DNA from 2 places in the Arthrobacter sp. SE2 genome. Region 2 is predicted to be linked to the other one. Evidence: riboswitches for the same ligand, from Rfam matches in the RefSeq annotation. Region 2 holds a riboswitch; the other holds the start of a gene.

Region 1 (3,892 bases), on a different contig from region 2:
ACCGCCAAGGATGACGTGCAGGACCGCATCGTCGGGTTGGCCGCCGGCGGCGATGACTATGTCACCAAGCCGTTCAGCATGGAGGAAGTCCTGCTGCGCCTGCACCGCTTGGTCCAACGCTCAGGCGTGGCCGCGATGGACACGGCCGAACTGGTTGTAGGTGACTTGACCCTGAACGTAGACACACGAGAAGTTACCCGCGGCGGCGAAGACATTCCGCTCACGGCGACCCAGTTCGAGCTCCTCCGCTACCTCATGGAGAATCCCAAGCGCGTGGTCAGCAAGGCCCAGATCCTTGACCGCGTGTGGGACTACGATTTCGGCGGGCAAGCCAACATTGTGGAGCTTTACATCTCATACCTGCGCAAGAAGATCGAGGCCAACCACCCGCCCATGATCCACACGGTGCGCGGAGCAGGCTACGTCATCAAACCCGCCGAATAGCCGGGCTCCGAATGTCCGCACTCTCGGGTATCCCCCGCCAGACCGACCACAGCTGGTTCAATCCTTCAACCTGGCACTTGCGCACGCGCTTGATCCTTCTCTCCATGGCACTCCTCGTGGCCATCTGCGGTGCCGTCGGTGTGGTCAGCTACGCCTCCATGGATGTGTTCCTCACGAAACAGCTGGACCAGCAATTGGCGCAGGCCTCCCATGGCCGCCCACCGCAAGGCAACCCTGGTGGCCGTCCGGACCCCTTGGACCCCCGGGGCCAGAGCATCGGCACCCTGAATGCTCGTATTCTCGCAGGTCAGGTGAGCACCGATGCTGGATTCCTGTCCTCCGATGCCACCCGTGCGCCGTTGTCGCCCAGCGACGCTCGAATCCTGTCGGCGCTCCCCTCCGATGGCCGCCCGGTTGATCGCACCCTGTCCAATGGCGGCTACCGGCTGGTGGCCACCGAAACTCCCTACGGCGATGTTGTCATCACGGGGCTGCCGCTCGCCTCGAAAGAGGACACCGAGGCCTCGCTCGTCTGGACCATGGTGCTGGTTTCCTTGGGCGGACTGGTCCTGATCGGGCTGGCCGGAACCGTGCTGATCCGCCGCACCATGCGCCCCTTGGAGCAGCTCTCCGACGTCGCCACGAAGGTGTCGAAGCTTCCGCTCGACGCCGGTGAGGTGGCACTCGCTGTGCGCGTTCCGGCGTCGGCGGCCCACCCGAGCACGGAAGTGGGAAGCGTCGGCCATGCTTTGAACTTGATGTTGGACAACGTGTCCAGCGCCCTAGAGGCGCGCCAGCAAAGCGAAACAAAGGTGCGCCAGTTCGTGGCCGACGCTTCACACGAGCTGCGCACTCCGCTGACCGCCATCCGCGGCTACACCGAGCTCTTGCGCATGACAGAGACGTTCACCGAGGACGGGCGCAAGTCGCTGGGCCGGGTGCAGAGCCAGTCGGAACGCATGACCACCCTCGTGGAGGACCTCCTCTTGTTGGCCCGGCTGGACGAAGGGAAGGCCCCCGAGTTCACCGATGTGGATCTCACGCAGTTGGTGATCGAAACCGTCAGCGACGAGAAAGTCATGGCCCCAGGTCACATCTGGCAGCTCAAGCTCCCGGACGAGCCCCTCACGGTCCGCGGCGACACCACTCAACTCCACCAGGTTTTGGCGAATCTGCTCTCCAACGCCCGCAAGCACACGGAGGCGGGAACCACCGTGGTCACCGGCGTCATGCGGTCCGCCGACGGCAGCGCCGTGGTGACCGTGACTGACAACGGGCCGGGCATCCCGCCTGAATTCCAGGGCAGGATCTTCTCGCGCTTCGCCCGTGCCGACGCCGCCCGCTCCGGTTCCGAGGGCACGTCCGGGCTCGGCTTGTCGATCGTGGAATCCATTGTCCAGGCGCATGGCGGCACGGTCGAAGTGGCCTCGCGGCCCGGACGGACGGAGTTCGCGGTGCGGCTTCCGGCGCTCAGGACCGCCACGGCCTGAAAGGCCGCCCTGGAGGTCACGACGCCGGTGCGCGGCGAGCGCAAGTCGACGCACCGACGTCGTGACCTCCGTTACCTAAACGTGACTTAAGTAAGATCCTCCTGTACCGTCGAATGGGTGCGCTGGATCATTCCGGCCACCGCCGGGTAGGCGCCGAGCTCTGCCACTCCCCGGTGCCCAACAGTCCAGGCAGAGACGGGGGACCCAGGTCTCCGGGCAAGCGCTCATGTTGAGCCAGCCCTAGGGGTGAAGCCGTGCCGCCACGATTACCAGTGGCCACGGCCGGATGACCTCATCCGAATCCGACAGCTAACTCCGCAGGCGTCGAGAGGCAATCACCATGTCTGATTCCAAGAATCAGTCGCGCCCTGTTGCGCGCCACCGCGGCGAACCTGCCCGGAGAAACAAGTCACGTTCCACGTTGAGGCGAGTCGCCTCGAACCTCGGCACCGGCCAGCGCATGGCAGTTGTTGCAGGCGTCGTTGCTCTGTTCCTCGGTGCAGGCGCCGCCACCCAGGCCGCCGGACAGGCCATCAATGCCCAGGACATGAGCCGCACGTCCGAATCCCGCACGGCAGACCACTCAGCCACGCCGTCGGCCACAGCCACGCCGTCGGGGAGCGCGAGCCCCAAGCCCAGCGCCACGCCGACGCCGAGCCAAGCACCCGCCCCCGGTCCGGCCGCCGTCGCGGCCCAGGCTGCCGCACCGGCCGCGTCCGTGGCACCCCCTGCCCCCGTTGCACCCCCCGCTCCGGCGGCCCCGGCCGCTCCCGCCGCCGTCGATGATCCCTCCGGCGCCCAGGCCTATGCCGCAAGCATCCTTCCCTCCTACGGTTGGGGACAGGGCGAGATGTCAGCCCTGATCACCTTGTGGAACAAGGAATCGGATTGGCGCACCACTGCTACCAACTCCTCCAGTGGCGCTTATGGCATTGGGCAGTCGCTGCCGGCCGAAAAGATGGCGTCCGAAGGCGCCGACTGGCAGACCAACTACCAGACGCAGATCCGCTGGGGCCTGAACTACATCAAGGAACGCTACGGATCGCCGTCCGCGGCATGGTCCTTCCACTTGGCCCATAACTGGTACTAAACCAAGAGCCACGCGCAAAATACATCGAGGTCCGTCCCTTCGGGGGCGGACCTTTGCGTTTTTTGGCCAGGCATGTGATTTGCCACGCCGGTGGTACATCCACAGCCACGTCACAGGTTCCGCCTAAAGCCTTCATATTGTGCGACGGCACTGTGGATACATGACGCTCATCGAATCCACCTCCGGAACCCTGAAGGACGCCGCGGTGGTGCCGCCGGGCCTTCCCATCCAGGCTAAGACCCCCGTCCAGCGCAGCGGACGGCGTGCCCCTGTGGACACCCACACCGCCATCCCCGTCCTCGATGTCACGATCCCCGTCTTCAACGAGGAACGCGACCTCGAAGAGTGCCTGCGCAGGCTTCACGGCCATTTGCGCGAATACTTCCCGCATGGCTTCCGCATCACCGTGGCGGACAACGCGAGCACGGACAGCACCTTGAAGATCGCGGAGCGCGTGGCCAGGGAACTGCCTGAGCTCGCGGTTGTCCATCTTGAGGAGAAGGGACGCGGCAACGCCCTTCGCAAGGTGTGGCTCACATCGCCGTCGCCGGTTCTGGCGTACATGGACGTGGATCTTTCCACGGACCTCGCCGCACTGGCGCCCCTTTTGGCGCCGCTCATCTCCGGCCATTCGGACCTCGCGATTGGCACACGTCTCACACGCAACTCGCGGGTTGTCCGCGGCCCCAAGCGCGAGTTCATTTCGCGCAGCTACAACCTGATGCTGCACTCGTTCATGGGCGCCCGCTTCAGCGATGCCCAGTGCGGCTTCAAAGCGATCCGGGCAGACGTCGCACAGCAGATCCTCCCCCACACCATGGACAACTCGTGGTTCTTCGACACTGAGCTCCTGGTCCTCGCCGAACGC
Region 2 (3,892 bases):
GCATGCCGCTGGGAGCATGTCATGAGTGAGCGCGTGGAACGGCGGCTCTATGAACTGCTGGACCACCCCACGGAATCGCCTTATGGCAACCCCATTCCCGGACTCGAAGCGCTCGGCGGAGTCGCGTCCCACGCCTTTACGGATGGCGTGGTCAATCTTCTTGACGCGATGAACGAATACTCACCTGAAAACAGGGTCACCGTCAGTCGACTGGCTGAACCGATCCAGGTGGAGCCTGAACTTCTGGTGCAGCTGGACGAGGGTGGAATCCGCCCCGGCGCCAGGGTTTCCCTGGAACGTGTGGGGGAGTACATCTCCGTTCGCGTGCCCAATATCGACGGCGCGCTGGAGCTGCCGCCCGAGGTTGCCTCGCACGTGTTTGTCACGGTCGCCTAGCCGGCCCGCCGATGCGGTCGGCAAAGGTAACGAAATTATTACCGCGGGGGCTTAATCCCCTATAGTTAAATACTGGCGCCGATACCAAAGCGTTACCTGATCCGAAGCCGAGTTCTGCCAGCGGATCAGGTGGATTAGTCCATTCACTGGCAGAAACGGAGGAACCACCATCGGCTGTCGAAAGACGGCCTTGGGGTGAAGTCCGTAGCAGGAGTGCGAACAGCGCAAGGCCCCTCCGGGTACCTTGCGTTTTGTGCCCTTCGCGCGGACCGGGTCCACGATCTCTCTGGCCCGAATCCGACAGCTAACTTCGCAGGCTTGCCAGAGAGGAAAACCTTGACCACGCAGAACACCAGGGGCCGCAGGCGCGCGTCCGGTCCTACTGCTGTGCTGCGGAGCACAACCGCCGTCGAGCACGACCGGCCCCGCGATCCCCATCGCGAACTTCGCCGCCGCAAGGGTCCCTTGCGGCAGATGGCCGAGTTCGCCGCCGCAAGCGGAGCAGGACAGAAGGCCGGAGTGGCCCTTGCCGCTACGGGCCTCATCCTGACGGTCGCCTTGCCGGGCGCCGGCGCTATGACGGCCACGCCCGAGTCAAACCAAACCGCCTTGGCAGTGGGCAGCCAGCCTGAGATTCCGGCCGCGGCGAGCGCCACGATCGACTTCAGCCGTGCTGCGGTTTCCACCACTGCAGATCCGGACACCAAGCTTAAGCAGCTCTTGAGTGCGCAGTCCGTCGGTACCATCAAGACGTCGTCCTCCAAGGGCACCCTGGGGGCGCCGCTGGACACCCTGACAACGGCCTCGCCTTTCGGCTACCGCGTGAATCCCATCACGGGCGGCTTGGGAGAGTTTCACCGAGGTCAGGACTTCGTGGCCCAGTGCGGCACCCAGGTCCATGCTGCCGCGGCCGGTAAGGTCACTTTCGCTGGCTGGCATCCGTATGGCGGCGGAAACCGCATTGTGGTGGACCACGGCAACGGCCTGGAAACCACGTACAACCATTTGTCGTCGTTCAACGTCCAGGTGGGCCAAACGGTCAGCCGCGGCGATGTCATTGCATTGAGCGGCACCACGGGCGCCTCCACGGGCTGCCACCTCCACTTTGAAGTCATGGTCAACGGCGACGTCGTTGACCCCCTGGGCTGGCTGTAGCCAATCCGATGGAAGCCTCTCGCATGCTTGTCACGCTCCGTGACCTGAATGTGACATTCAGCCAAAACTCATGTACCGTCTAAGACGCATCAACTTTTAGAGAGTTGATGCACTCGAGTGGATTGCCTAGCTCTGCCACTGCTCGAGGTTCCGTTCGCAAAACATCGTCTGGCAGAGGCGGGGGACCCACTTTTGGTCATCTTCACGGATGGCCTTGGGGTTAAGTCGCACAACTTCCGAGAGGGAGAAGTGTGGCCGGATGACTCCCATCCGAATCCGACAGCTTACCTCGCGGGCATAGGGAGAGGCCTCTTAACGTGTCTTCACGCTCTACTGTTGCGCGCCACCGTGCCGCGGTCACCAAGACCAACTCGCTTGCCGTTATCGCTAAGACTGTCGGCAGCAACGCCGGTGGCGTAGGCCGTCAGGCAGCGGTTATCGCAGCTGCTTCCGGTCTGGTGCTTACTAGCGGTATCGCAGCCAACGCTGCAGAAACCAATGTCCCCCGCGAGTCCACTTCGACCTCCGCCCTGGAAGTCCAGTCCATCGCCCAAGCCAGCATTTCGGCCGACTCCTCCGTCGCCATCAAGTACGAGCGCCCGGCGGTCTCCACCGAAGCTGCTCCGGTTGTCGCAGCTCCGGTTGCCACGCAGGAAGCTGCTCCGGCCACGCAGGCTGCGACGGGTGCCGCTACCGGCGCCTCGACGCTCTCTGTCACCGCTGCTGTTTCACCCGCCACGAAGGTTGCCAGCGGCAAGGGCGCAGCGATTGCTGCCGCAGCTTACGCTCAGCTTGGCGTTGCCCAGGACTGCACCGCCCTGGCTTCGAACTCCCTGGCCGCTGTTGGGATCAACTTCCACGGCTGGCCGGCAGACTACCTCTCCCTTGGCCGTACGGTCAGCGCTGCTGAAGCGCAGCCGGGAGACTTGGTCTACTACCAGAACGGTGGCATGGGCATGGCCCACATCGCCGTTTACGTCGGCAACGGCATGGCAGTCCACGGCGGCTGGAACGGTGGCACCACCGCCCTTTACAGCGTCAACGTTGGCTCCGGCCCGGTCTTCATCCGCGTTGGTGGCTAAATAGCTCCGGCTACATAGCTTCACTGGAACATCCCCGCTGGTCCGCCGGCGGGGATGTTCTGTTTTAACCAGCATGCGCTAAATCACTGCTCCAGGCAGTCTCAAAGGGACGATTCGAGGAGTATCTCCCGGGTGCGTGAAAGGTTCCGGCCATGTGTCCGGCACATGAACTTTGACCTACACCGCGCTGGAACTCCCGCAAGGATTCGTTGATCTGGCCTCCGGGTGTTTACTCTTAGGTTGTCGATCCACAGCCCGTACATGCAGAGGGCAGCCGGCCCTCGCGCCCCTGACGGGTGCGGCCGTGAAGAGGTACGTGCATGCGCACACTCGTTCTGAATGCTGGATATGAACCGCTGGCGGTAGTAACCTTCCGCCGGGCGCTGGTCCTTGTGCTCACCGGAAAAGCGAGCGTAGTGGCCGAAGGCGACGAGCCTGTCGTCGGGCCACAGGAGATTCTCGGACGTCCCTCCGTGATTCTGCTCAATCGCTACATCCGGCCGAGGTACAACACCATGACGGCGGTTACACGCCGCGGCGTCTTGCGCCGCGACGGTCACCGTTGCGCCTATTGCGGGAAAGCAGCGCACACCATTGACCACGTCCACCCCAAATCCAGGGGCGGCGCGGATTCCTGGGAAAACCTGGTGGCAGCGTGCTTGCGCTGCAACAACGCCAAGAGTGACCACACCCCTGCCGAGATGGGCTGGAAACTGAGGTTCACTCCGGCGGCGCCCACCGGGGCTATCTGGCAGATCAAGGAGCTTGAGAAACCTGCGCCCGCATGGGATCCCTTCCTCCTGCCCGAATCGGCGGCCTGAACCGGAATTGAGCCTGCTTCCCGGGTAATCTGGGCGGGTGGACTTTGATGCGGTGATATTGGCGGGTGGCAAGTCCTCCCGCCTCGGCGGCGTGCCCAAAGCCCAGTTGAGGTACGACGGCGCCACCCTCCTTCAGCGTGCCGTCGCGGCTTCGCGCGGCGCCGGGAGGGTCGTCGTCGTCGGACCGGATCCCGGCACTTTGCCGGACGGCACATTGACCGCACGGGAGGACCCGCCCTACGCCGGACCGGCAGCCGCGATCGCCGCCGGACTCTTCGCCCTAGGGCAAGACAGAGAAGCGCAAGACGGCGAAGGGCAAGACACCGAAGCGCAAGAAGGCGTGAGCCCGTCCCCGGAACATGCGCCCTGGGTCCTGGTCCTGGCCTGCGATATGCCCCTGGCCGCCGCCGCGGTTCCGGTCCTGCTTCGGGAACTTGC

Evidence for each region. Region 2 has a riboswitch for cyclic di-AMP ahead of AC4CS3_RS13275 (NlpC/P60 family protein). Riboswitches for the same ligand answer to the same signal wherever they lie in the genome.
Region 1: linked by a shared signal. The riboswitch ahead of AC4CS3_RS17485 (aggregation-promoting factor C-terminal-like domain-containing protein) and the one ahead of AC4CS3_RS13275 (NlpC/P60 family protein) in region 2 are both predicted to bind cyclic di-AMP.

The regions. Positions count from the first base shown of each region.
Region 1 is NZ_JBZAYA010000013.1:92,029-95,920, forward strand. It holds gene AC4CS3_RS17475 (response regulator transcription factor) at 1-444, shown strand, start outside; gene AC4CS3_RS17480 (sensor histidine kinase) at 456-1,934, shown strand; cyclic di-AMP (ydaO/yuaA leader) riboswitch at 2,099-2,272, shown strand; gene AC4CS3_RS17485 (aggregation-promoting factor C-terminal-like domain-containing protein) at 2,275-3,024, shown strand; gene AC4CS3_RS17490 (glycosyltransferase) at 3,185-3,892, shown strand, end outside.
Region 2 is NZ_JBZAYA010000008.1:188,686-192,577, reverse strand. It holds gene AC4CS3_RS13285 (iron-dependent transcriptional repressor DtxR) at 1-396, shown strand, start outside; cyclic di-AMP (ydaO/yuaA leader) riboswitch at 523-730, shown strand; gene AC4CS3_RS13280 (M23 family metallopeptidase) at 733-1,551, shown strand; cyclic di-AMP (ydaO/yuaA leader) riboswitch at 1,697-1,863, shown strand; gene AC4CS3_RS13275 (NlpC/P60 family protein) at 1,869-2,633, shown strand; gene AC4CS3_RS13270 (HNH endonuclease) at 2,954-3,454, shown strand; gene mobA (molybdenum cofactor guanylyltransferase) at 3,492-3,892, shown strand, end outside.